DNA from 2 places in the Peribacillus sp. FSL K6-5616 genome. Region 2 is predicted to be linked to the other one. Evidence: a T-box and tRNA genes for the amino acid it is inferred to sense, from the RefSeq annotation. Region 2 holds a T-box; the other holds one or more tRNA genes.

Region 1 (5,803 bases), 670 kb from region 2:
GATTTTGAGGAGAGAAATAATGCAAACAGAATACGACGGACTTCCCCTTAAACGGACCTGGAAGATTTGGTGGGAGTTAATTCGTCCACATACACTAACCGCAGCTTTTGTCCCAGTCTTACTTGGAACTATGATTGCACTTTTGGAAGATGGAGTGAATTGGTTACTATTCGCTGCCATGATGATTGCAAGTATCCTGATTCAAGCTGCAACCAATTTATTCAATGAATACTATGATTTCAAGAGAGGCCTGGATACGGAGGAATCCGTAGGCATCGGCGGCGGGATCGTCCGTCATGGGATGACCCCCAGACTAATCATGAACTTGGCCCTTGGCATGTATGCCATCGCCTTGATCATTGGAATCTATATCTGTGCCGCATCGTCTTGGTGGCTAGCTGCAGTAGGCCTCGTTTGCATGCTTGTCGGCTATCTTTATACAGGCGGTCCCCTGCCCATTTCATATACACCGTTCGGGGAACTTTTTTCTGGATTGTTCATGGGCTTTTTGATAATCCTGATCGCCTTTTTCATTCAAACCGGTGATGTTTCTTCAACAGCCATCTTAATTGCCATTCCAAGTGGGATACTGGTAGGGCTGATCAACCTATCCAATAACCTCCGTGATCATGATGGGGATAAGGCACATGGCCGCAAAACGATGCCAGTCGTGATGGGCAGGAAAAACGCCCTGACATTCATGGCAATCATGTTCGCTTTCTCTTATCTATGGCTTGTTGGACTCGTTCTTACCGGAAGCGTTACGGCTTGGATTCTCCTTGCCTTCCTTAGCATACCGAAGGCCATGGCCGCAATAAAAGGCTTCGTGGGTAAAACACAGCCGATCACGATGGTGCCGGCAATGAAAGCCACTGCCCAAACGAACACCTTCTTTGGCTTACTCATGGCCATTGGATTATTCATCAGCTATCTTATATAATCTCCGGGGACTGAGCCCATCCGCTCAGTCCTTTTTTCTATCTTCCGTTCCATATTGTTTTCCTATACTCCGATTCGGGTAATAGATAATACAACCACCTTACCAATATAAAAAGAGATTTGGACTTTAGAAGGAGTGAATTGGATATGGCAACGAAACAACAAACGCAAAAATTCAAAAAAGAACTGCTTCAGGAAAAAAATGAGCTATGTAATAGAATTCAAAATGATGAACAATCCGTTCTGGATAAAAGCCAGACGGAATCCGTAGGTGAATTATCATCCTATGATAATCATCCTGCAGACCTAGGGACCGAATTATTCGAGATGGAACGGAATCAAGCACTCGATGAGCATGCACAATCCGAAATCGAGAAAATAGATGAAGCTTTGAAAGCCATGGAAGAAGGGGCGTATGGCCATTGTAAAACCTGCAATAAGGAAATCCCCATCGAGAGGCTTGAAGCGATCCCAAGCACCCTCTACTGTGTCGAGCATGCCCCAGAACGAACGCTTTCACAAGACAGGCCAGTGGAAGAGGATATACTGATTCCATCCAAGGGTGATCATTTTGAAAATCGTCATGGAGTCGAAATGGCGGCTAAAGAAGATAGCTTTGGTGAAGTGGCCAAATTCGGTACATCAGAAACGCCATCTGATTATACCGGGGATCATGACAATTACAATGATCTTTATAAAAACGAGGATGAAACGGATGGATTTCCTGAAGACTATGAAGGATATGCCGCAAATGATATCGAAGGAAAAACGAGAGTGGATATACCGAACAAAAAGCAAAAGGAATATGAAGATACCTTGAAAGAAGAAAATATAGAATCCCAACTTGGAGACATTCCCTATAAACAAAAAGATGGTTATATCAAGGAAAACAAATGAAAAAAAGAAGCATACATGAATGTATGCTTCCCTTTTTGTTATGACCCGTACGGGATTCGAACCCGTGTTACCGCCGTGAAAGGGCGGTGTCTTAACCGCTTGACCAACGGGCCAACTGGCGGAGAAGGAGGGATTTGAACCCTCGCGCCGCTCGCGCGACCTACACCCTTAGCAGGGGCGCCTCTTCAGCCTCTTGAGTACTTCCCCATGGCTCCGCAGGTAGGACTCGAACCTACGACCGTTCGGTTAACAGCCGAATGCTCTACCACTGAGCTACTGCGGAACAATATGAATATGGTGGGCCTAAATGGACTCGAACCATCGACCTCACGCTTATCAGGCGTGCGCTCTAACCAGCTGAGCTATAGGCCCATATTTGGAGCGGGTGAAGGGAATCGAACCCTCATCATCAGCTTGGAAGGCTGAGGTTTTACCACTAAACTACACCCGCGAAATGGGGCGACTGATGGGAATCGAACCCACGAATGCCTGAACCACAATCAGGTGCGTTAACCACTTCGCCACAATCGCCGTAATTTTGTAAGATATGGTGGCTCAGGACGGAATCGAACCGCCGACACAAGGATTTTCAGTCCTTTGCTCTACCGACTGAGCTACTGAGCCACATATGTATTCAATTTAAATAATGGCGGTCCCGACGGGAATCGAACCCGCGATCTCCTGCGTGACAGGCAGGCATGTTAACCGCTACACCACGGGACCTAATAATTGCGGGGACAGGATTTGAACCTGCGACCTTCGGGTTATGAGCCCGACGAGCTACCGGACTGCTCCACCCCGCGACGGTAATAATGAAACGATTAGCATCAAGCTTTCGTGAATATTGTTTCGTCCGCATCCTTTATGTAAGGTTGTTTTAAAACAACTTGCTGCTTTTAGAAAAAATGGAGGAGGTAGAGGGATTCGAACCCCCGCGGGATTTGACTCCCCTGTCGGTTTTCAAGACCGATCCCTTCAGCCGAACTTGGGTATACCTCCACGGCTTAAAAAAATGAATATGGTGGACCTTGTAGGACTCGAACCTACGACCGGACGGTTATGAGCCGTCTGCTCTAACCAGCTGAGCTAAAGGTCCTTATATTTATTGGTAGCGGCGGAGGGGATCGAACCCCCGACCTCACGGGTATGAACCGTACGCTCTAGCCAGCTGAGCTACACCGCCAATATAATATAAGTTTCTGATTGAAAAATGGTGGAGCCTAGCGGGATCGAACCGCTGACCTCCTGCGTGCAAGGCAGGCGCTCTCCCAGCTGAGCTAAGGCCCCATTCATTAAAAATCACGTGGTCGGGAAGACAGGATTCGAACCTGCGACCCCTTGGTCCCAAACCAAGTGCTCTACCAAGCTGAGCTACTTCCCGCAATAAAAACATGGTGCGCCCGGCGGGAGTCGAACCTACAACCTTCTGATTCGTAGTCAGATGCTCTATCCAATTGAGCTACGGGCGCATATTTATGATGGTGCCGAGGACCGGAATCGAACCGGTACGGTAGTCACCTACCGCAGGATTTTAAGTCCTGTGCGTCTGCCAGTTCCGCCACCCCGGCACATACGAAAAGTGGAGCGGAAGACGGGATTCGAACCCGCGACCCCAACCTTGGCAAGGTTGTATTCTACCACTGAACTACTTCCGCATGAAAGATGCGGGTGAAGGGACTTGAACCCCCACGCCTTGCGGCGCCAGATCCTAAGTCTGGTGCGTCTGCCAATTCCGCCACACCCGCATATAAATGGTGAGCCATGAAGGATTCGAACCTTCGACCCTCTGATTAAAAGTCAGATGCTCTACCAACTGAGCTAATGGCTCGTGCTTGTACTATCTTAAAAAATGGTGCCGGCAAGAGGACTTGAACCCCCAACCTACTGATTACAAGTCAGTTGCTCTACCAGTTGAGCTACACCGGCAGGTGTAAAATGGTGGAGGATGACGGGATCGAACCGCCGACCCTCTGCTTGTAAGGCAGATGCTCTCCCAGCTGAGCTAATCCTCCATATGAAACCTGCTTGGCGACGTCCTACTCTCACAGGGGGAAACCCCCAACTACCATCGGCGCTGAAGAGCTTAACTGCCGTGTTCGGAATGGGAACGGGTGTGACCTCTTCGCTATCGTCACCAAACAATGTTAACATTTTTTCAAGACATATATTATTATAACGTCTTTTTGAGAAAATGCAAGAAGAAATTTTCATTCCTTCAAAACTAGATAATAAGAAGGTATTTCATTTTTTAAAAAGCGTTGGTTAAGTCCTCGATCTATTAGTATCAGTCAGCTCCACATGTCACCATGCTTCCACCTCTGACCTATCAACCTGATCATCTTTCAGGGATCTTACTAGCTTGCGCCATGGGAAATCTCATCTTGAGGGGGGCTTCATGCTTAGATGCTTTCAGCACTTATCCCGTCCGCACGTAGCTACCCAGCTATGCCTTTGGCAAGACAACTGGTACACCAGCGGTGCGTCCATCCCGGTCCTCTCGTACTAAGGACAGCTCCTCTCAAATTTCCTGCGCCCGCGACGGATAGGGACCGAACTGTCTCACGACGTTCTGAACCCAGCTCGCGTACCGCTTTAATGGGCGAACAGCCCAACCCTTGGGACCGACTACAGCCCCAGGATGCGATGAGCCGACATCGAGGTGCCAAACCTCCCCGTCGATGTGGACTCTTGGGGGAGATAAGCCTGTTATCCCCGGGGTAGCTTTTATCCGTTGAGCGATGGCCCTTCCATGCGGAACCACCGGATCACTAAGCCCGACTTTCGTCCCTGCTCGACTTGTAGGTCTCGCAGTCAAGCTCCCTTGTGCCTTTACACTCTACGAATGATTTCCAACCATTCTGAGGGAACCTTTGGGCGCCTCCGTTACTCTTTAGGAGGCGACCGCCCCAGTCAAACTGCCCACCTGACACTGTCTCCCACCCCGATAAGGGGCGCGGGTTAGAATTTCAATACAGCCAGGGTAGTATCCCACCAACGCCTCCACCGAAGCTGGCGCTCCGGCTTCTCAGGCTCCTACCTATCCTGTACAAGCTGTACCAAAATTCAATATCAGGCTGCAGTAAAGCTCCACGGGGTCTTTCCGTCCTGTCGCGGGTAACCTGCATCTTCACAGGTACTATAATTTCACCGAGTCTCTCGTTGAGACAGTGCCCAGATCGTTACACCTTTCGTGCGGGTCGGAACTTACCCGACAAGGAATTTCGCTACCTTAGGACCGTTATAGTTACGGCCGCCGTTTACTGGGGCTTCGGTTCAAAGCTTCGCTTGCGCTAACCTCTCCCCTTAACCTTCCAGCACCGGGCAGGTGTCAGCCCCTATACTTCGCCTTGCGGCTTCGCAGAGACCTGTGTTTTTGCTAAACAGTCGCCTGGGCCTATTCACTGCGGCTTTTCTGGGCTATTCACCCTAAAAAGCACCCCTTCTCCCGAAGTTACGGGGTCATTTTGCCGAGTTCCTTAACGAGAGTTCTCTCGCACACCTTAGGATTCTCTCCTCGCCTACCTGTGTCGGTTTGCGGTACGGGCACCTTACATCTCACTAGAGGCTTTTCTTGGCAGCGTGGAATCAGGAACTTCGGTACTATATTTCCCTCGCCATCACAGCTCCGCCTTAATGGAAACGGGATTTGCCTCGTTTCCGGCCTAACTGCTTGGACGCGCATATCCAACAGCGCGCTTACCCTATCCTTCTGCGTCCCCCCATCGTTCAAACGATGTATAGGTGGTACAGGAATATCAACCTGTTGTCCATCGCCTACGCCTTTCGGCCTCGGCTTAGGTCCCGACTAACCCTGAGCGGACGAGCCTTCCTCAGGAAACCTTAGGCATTCGGTGGAAGGGATTCTCACCCTTCTTTCGCTACTCATACCGGCATTCTCACTTCTAAGCGCTCCACCAGTCCTTCCGGTCTGACTTCAACGCCCTTAGAACGCTCTCCTACCATCGAC
Region 2 (5,803 bases):
TTTACTCGTGAGTTTCTCGCTTTTACTCGTGAGTTCCGGCCTTTTACTCGTGAGTTTCTCGCTTTTACTCGTGAATTTCTCGCTTTTACTCGTGAATTCCGGCCTTTTACTCGTGATTTTCTCGCTTTTACTCGTGAATTGCTCTTTACTCGTGATTTTCTCGCTTTTACTCGTGAATTCCGGCCTTTTACTAGTGAGTTCCAATTTAAGCTGCTTTCTTGTTAGATGCTGCGTTCTTTTATTTGCTGGACCATTTTCTTGATGAATGTTTCTATCGCGACATTTTCAACTTCTTGTTCCCCGTATTTCCGGACATTTACTTCATTTTCTTTTTCTTCTTTATCTCCGAGGACCAGCATATATGGGATTTTCCCCATCTGTGCTTCCCTGACTTTATACCCCAGCTTTTCATTCCGATCATCGATTTTCACTCTTATGCCTTGATTCTTCAGTGCTTTTTGAACCTGTAAACAATAATCCAGATGAACTTGTGAGACAGGGATGATCTGTACTTGCACCGGGGCGAGCCATACTGGGAAAGCACCGCCAAAATGTTCTATGAGGATTCCAAAAAATCGATCGATCGATCCAAAGATGGCACGATGAATGACGACCGGACGGACTTTTTCATTATTTTCATCGATGTAAGTCAGATCAAATTTGTCGGGCATTTGAAAATCAAGTTGGATTGTTGCACATTGGTGGCTTCGTTTTAATGCATCTTTAATATGAAAATCAATTTTCGGTCCATAAAATGCCCCGTCCCCTTCATTTACTTGATATTGTATCCCGATGCTTTCCAGAACATTTTTCAGGGCTGTTTCAGAAGCTTCCCAAAGGGATTCATCGCCCATTGAATCCTCCGGACGAGTCGAGAGCTCCACGGAATACTCGAATCCAAAAGTGCGATACACCTTATCGATCAGATGAAACACTTGTTTAATTTCACTTTCGATTTGATCCTGCCGTACATAGATGTGGGCATCATCCTGACAAAATGTACGGACACGCAGCATCCCGTTCAATGCACCGCTATATTCATGCCGGTGGACTTGACCGAATTCGGCCATCCGGATGGGTAAATCCCTGTAAGAATAAAGACTGTTTTTGAATATAAGCATATGACCCGGACAGTTCATTGGCTTCATCGCGAATTTTGTTTGATCCACCTCAGTGAAGTACATATTCTCGTGATAATGATCCCAGTGGCCCGATTGTTCCCATAACCGCTGGTTCATCATGAAAGGAGTCCGAACTTCGTCGTAATCAGCTTCAGTCTGAATCTCCCGCGAGAAATTCTCCAATTCATTTCTAACGATTTGTCCTTTCGGTAAATAAAATGGCATTCCAGGGGCTTCCTCCGAAAACATGAATAACTCCAACTGCTTCCCTAATTTACGGTGATCGCGTTTGGCCGCTTCTTCCAGGAATTTAAAATGATCCTGTAAATCCTTGTTCTTTCGAAAAGCCACGCCATACACCCTTTGGAGAACTTCATTTTGATTGTCTCCCCGCCAATAGGCACCAGATACACGAGTCAATCTGAATGATTTTACAAATGATGTGGATGGAAGGTGCGGCCCTCTGCAAAGATCGATGAATTCCCCCTGTTGATAGAGCGTTAATTTTTCACCATTGGGGATGTTCTTGGCTATATCCAACTTGAATGACTCCCCTCTGCCCTCGAATAACTTCACAGCTTCTTCATATGACACTTCGATCCTTTTAATCTCCAGATTTTCACTTATGATATGTTCCATCTCTTTTTCAATGGCTTGCAGATCTTCTGAGCTCAAAGGATGGTCTAACTTAAAGTCATAGTAAAAACCGTCTTCCACGACTGGTCCCATCCCTAATTCCACATTTTTGTATAATCTTTTTACAGCCTGTGCCAAAACATGCGCCACTGTATGCCGTAATACTTGTAATCCTTCATCCGAATCGAGAGTCAAGATCGACAGTTCGCCATCCTTATTAAGCTTGTGACTTAGATCAACCAGTTGCTTATCCAGTTTTCCAACTACTGCCTTTTTCCTTAAACTTGAGCTGATTGAGCTTGCCACACTTTCCACTGTGATCCCTTGCGGATACTCCTTTTGCTGCCCATCCGGGAATTGTACTTTAATCATTTTTTCACCCATCACATAAACACCCCTTTTTAATAATAAAAAAACGCACACATCCCTATGCAAGGGACGAGTGCGTTTACCCGTGGTTCCACCCAATTTCCCATAAGCAAAAAACACTCATGGCTCTGGAGCTTGTAACGCAGCTTAGACGATATCAGTTACTTTTTGTTCACCGATATAGCTCAAAGGCGGTAAATCAGTTTCCTAAGCCAGGAAGTTCGCAGCTGCCTCCCTCTCTGCAGACCGTAAAAATGATTCATGTCCTTATCATCGCCATATTTTTATATAGAAAAAAACGCACACATCCCTATGCAAGGGACGAGTGCGTTTACCCGTGGTTCCACCCAATTTCCCATAAGCAAAAAGCACTCATGGCTCTGGTGCTTGTAACGCAGCTTAGACGATATCGGTTACTTTTGTTCACCGATATAGCTCAAAGGCGGTAAATCAGTTTCCTAAGCCAGGAAGTTCGCAGCTACCCTTCCCTCTCTGCAGACCGTAAAAATGATTCATGTCCTTATCATGGCAATAATTATAATAATAAAAAACGCACCCATCCCTATGTAAGGGACGAGTGCGTTTACCCGTGATTCCACCCAATTTCCCATAAGCAAAAAACACTCATGGCTCTGGAGCTGTAACGCAGCTTAGACGATATCAGTTACTCTTGTTCACCGATATGGCTCAAAGGCGGTAAATCAGTTTCCTAAGCCAGGAAGTTCGCAGCTGCCCTTCCCTCTCTGCAGACCGTAAAAATGATTCATGTCCTTATCAATGCTTCTAAAATTTTATATTGTTATATATATTACAATATATTCCCATAAGTGACAACCTCAATTTTTTTCATTTCATCACCAACACCAAATTGGTATAATTAGTAAAAAAGGAGTCTCTATGAAACGTTTAAGCAATTGGTCAATCGTATTTGCAGTGATTGGTATCCTATCATTTTCCTGTTCCCTAGCTTTTTCAAAAGCGTCCGAGCTGCTTATGATTTCAGGATTCGGTGCGTTGCTAATTGGTTTGTTATGCAGCTTAGGGGCCATGTATAAAAATGAAAGAGGAATGTCGAAATTTTTGGCTGTGGCTGCATTCTTTCTTTTTAGTTTCATTCTCGTTTGGAATGAACCATTTCAAATTGTCAGGCTCTTGACCTGGATGAAAAATTAAATGAAAAAAACCCGTTCACCATGACGGGTTTTTTCATTGATTCATTCTTCATCGGTTATCCTTCGGCTTGAATTCTTTATTCCAAGCCATAGCGTAAGTCCAGTGGTCCAGAGTATTAGCGCGCATCCAAAGCCGAGCAATGATAACGGTGCAAGGATTTGATGCTCCCCAACCATGACGGTATCTGGCACTATCAGCCATGTAATAAGCGCCAATAAACAGAGAAGCACACCTGTTGCATAATAAACCTTGATTTGGAAAAGTGACGCCAATGGTAAAAAATGAATCCCTACAATAATGGCGATGACTCCCGGTATAAGATCGGTCTGATTGATCAAGTTACAGATGGCAATGGCAATCCCAATCAGTAAACCTTCGGCAATGAAGACCATATTAAACAAAAATCCGATACGCTTAAGACGTCTTGCCCCATCATCTGAAACTTGATTGGACATTTTTTGTGATGCATGTATTAATGAAATGCCAACGATAACCATGATGATTCCCACGAATATGGCTGCGAGTTCCACGTAGGGAAACCCCCACCCCTGCAATCCCATTACACCGGTACCCGCCCACAGTGTTCCGAAGACCGCCATGAAAATGACTCCAATTCCAGAACCGCGAAACGCCTCTTTCATCATCAGTTTCCTTTCATCCACAGTATAATCGTACATAGCATAATATTGCACCACTTCCCCAATTATTCAGCTTTAAAAAATGATTTAAGATGAAATAAATGCCGTTTCGCAGATATAATTCGATTTCCGCAGATATATTCCGGTTTTCGAAGATATATTTCTATTTTCGCAGATATATTCCTATTTTCGCAGATATATTTCGATTTCGATACAAATCTTCATAAAAAAAACCTGAGTCCCCAAAGGGGAGCTCAGGTCAGTTTGTAGACAAAAGGGGTTCGGAATTAAAAAATTCTGAACCCCTTTTGAAATTCCCTTTGAATTTTCGCCTAAAGTTTAGAGATTGGGGCTCTACGAGCCCACTATGTTAGGCCATTTTTGGACCTTGCCATGTCCAATTGGCCATCTTCTTTAAATTAATGGCAGCGAAAGTAAGCATCGCCTGCATCGACAATTTTTTAAGTCCCCTTAAAGTAGTCCAACGCATACCATGCTTTTCTTTTGCATCTGCGAATACACGCTCAATCGTTTCTTTACGTTTTGCATATATAGGTTTTACATCTTGATGATGACGCAGATGATCTGCTTCTTCCACATGTGTTTGCCAGATATGCCGTGTCACCACTTTTTGACAGTCTTTGCTTTCTGTACACCGAGATAAAAATGAGCATGTTGTACAAATTTGTTTTGGCGATTTGTACTCGCGATAGCCCTCTTTATTTGTTGTTGAGTACTTTAAAGTTTCGCCCGAAGGGCAAAGGTAACAATCAAAATGTTCATCGTATACATAGTCCTGTTTGCGGAAAAATCCTTCTTTGGTGCGAGGACGTGTATAAGGTAAAGCCGGTATGATTTCTTTGTTAAATAGGTAGCTTGTAATCGCTGGTGTTTTATAAGCTGCATCTGCGGCAACGGCTTCCGGTTTTCCAACTTTCTCAATCACTTGTTCAACTAGTGGCTCTAAGATCTGACTGTCATGTGTATTTCCAGGTGTTACAATCGTTCCCAATACAAAACCGTTGCGGTCTGCGGCCGCGTGGAATGAATAGGCAAACTGTTTTGTTCGTTCATCTTTCACATAGTAGCCACTCTCAGAATCCGTTGTACTTTCTTTAATCTCTTTGGTCTCTTCTTTATCAAATTTATCTGGTGGAAAAGGCTTTTTTCCATGGTTTTCACGATCTTGATTGATTTCTTCTTGAAGACGTCCTTGATACGCTCGTGTTTCTTTACGAACGATTTTCTTTTCAAATTTCCGTTTATTCGCACTGGCTTTCACATGTGTGGAATCCACGAAAACGTGTTCAGCACTTATTAACTTTTTATTAGCAGCTGTCATTAAAATGCGATAGAAAATCTGTTCAAACAGATCTGTATCTTTGAAGCGTCGCTCATAATTTTTCCCGAACGTAGAGAAATGAGGTACTTTATCATGGAAACCATAGCCTAAGAACCAACGGTAAGCCATATTGGTTTCAACTTCTTCAATCGTTTTACGCATGGAACGAATACCGAAGGTATATTGAATGAAAGTCAGTTTAACTAAAATAACTGGATCAATACTTGGGCGTCCTACCTCTGAATACATATCTTTCACCAAGTCATAAATGAAAGTGAAGTCAATGGCAGCCTCCATTTTACGAACCAAATGGTTCGGTGGCACCAATTGATCTAAAGTAATCATTTCAAGTTGATCTCGCTGAATAGAATCATGTTTAGAAAGCATCCTCATCACCTCAAGTTTTAATACTTCTATTTTAAAACAAACATGACTCCAGGCAAAAGTGTTCTATCTAAAAGGTAAGACAAAGTTGATTGGAACGGAAGGTACGAGACTCCTGCGGGAAAAGCGCGTCTAGGGGA

What was found. A T-box is a leader RNA that pairs with one kind of tRNA and senses whether it is charged. The one in region 2 lies ahead of thrS (threonine--tRNA ligase), so its partner is inferred to be a tRNA-Thr.
Region 1: it encodes a tRNA-Thr, which carries the amino acid that the T-box ahead of thrS (threonine--tRNA ligase) is inferred to sense. The anticodon was not compared.

The regions. Positions count from the first base shown of each region.
Region 1 is NZ_JBBOYT010000001.1:4,453,823-4,459,625, forward strand. Features, by position in the region: gene MHB45_RS21565 (1,4-dihydroxy-2-naphthoate polyprenyltransferase) at 20-940, shown strand; gene MHB45_RS21570 (TraR/DksA C4-type zinc finger protein) at 1,087-1,836, shown strand; tRNA gene MHB45_RS21575 (tRNA-Glu) at 1,878-1,949, opposite strand; tRNA gene MHB45_RS21580 (tRNA-Ser) at 1,953-2,043, opposite strand; tRNA gene MHB45_RS21585 (tRNA-Asn) at 2,045-2,119, opposite strand; tRNA gene MHB45_RS21590 (tRNA-Ile) at 2,132-2,208, opposite strand; tRNA gene MHB45_RS21595 (tRNA-Gly) at 2,214-2,287, opposite strand; tRNA gene MHB45_RS21600 (tRNA-His) at 2,292-2,367, opposite strand; tRNA gene MHB45_RS21605 (tRNA-Phe) at 2,385-2,460, opposite strand; tRNA gene MHB45_RS21610 (tRNA-Asp) at 2,484-2,559, opposite strand; tRNA gene MHB45_RS21615 (tRNA-Met) at 2,566-2,639, opposite strand; tRNA gene MHB45_RS21620 (tRNA-Ser) at 2,743-2,835, opposite strand; tRNA gene MHB45_RS21625 (tRNA-Ile) at 2,856-2,932, opposite strand; tRNA gene MHB45_RS21630 (tRNA-Met) at 2,943-3,019, opposite strand; tRNA gene MHB45_RS21635 (tRNA-Ala) at 3,048-3,123, opposite strand; tRNA gene MHB45_RS21640 (tRNA-Pro) at 3,141-3,217, opposite strand; tRNA gene MHB45_RS21645 (tRNA-Arg) at 3,229-3,305, opposite strand; tRNA gene MHB45_RS21650 (tRNA-Leu) at 3,316-3,404, opposite strand; tRNA gene MHB45_RS21655 (tRNA-Gly) at 3,417-3,491, opposite strand; tRNA gene MHB45_RS21660 (tRNA-Leu) at 3,500-3,581, opposite strand; tRNA gene MHB45_RS21665 (tRNA-Lys) at 3,589-3,664, opposite strand; tRNA gene MHB45_RS21670 (tRNA-Thr) at 3,687-3,762, opposite strand; tRNA gene MHB45_RS21675 (tRNA-Val) at 3,773-3,848, opposite strand; rRNA gene rrf (5S ribosomal RNA) at 3,860-3,975, opposite strand; rRNA gene MHB45_RS21685 (23S ribosomal RNA) at 4,095-5,803, opposite strand, start outside.
Region 2 is NZ_JBBOYT010000001.1:3,786,046-3,791,848, forward strand. Features, by position in the region: gene MHB45_RS18215 (hypothetical protein) at 1-262, shown strand, start outside; gene thrS (threonine--tRNA ligase) at 222-2,129, opposite strand; T-box leader at 2,189-2,409, opposite strand; T-box leader at 2,441-2,662, opposite strand; T-box leader at 2,693-2,913, opposite strand; gene MHB45_RS18225 (hypothetical protein) at 3,024-3,299, shown strand; gene MHB45_RS18230 (DUF7010 family protein) at 3,341-3,991, opposite strand; gene MHB45_RS18235 (IS1182 family transposase) at 4,308-5,666, opposite strand.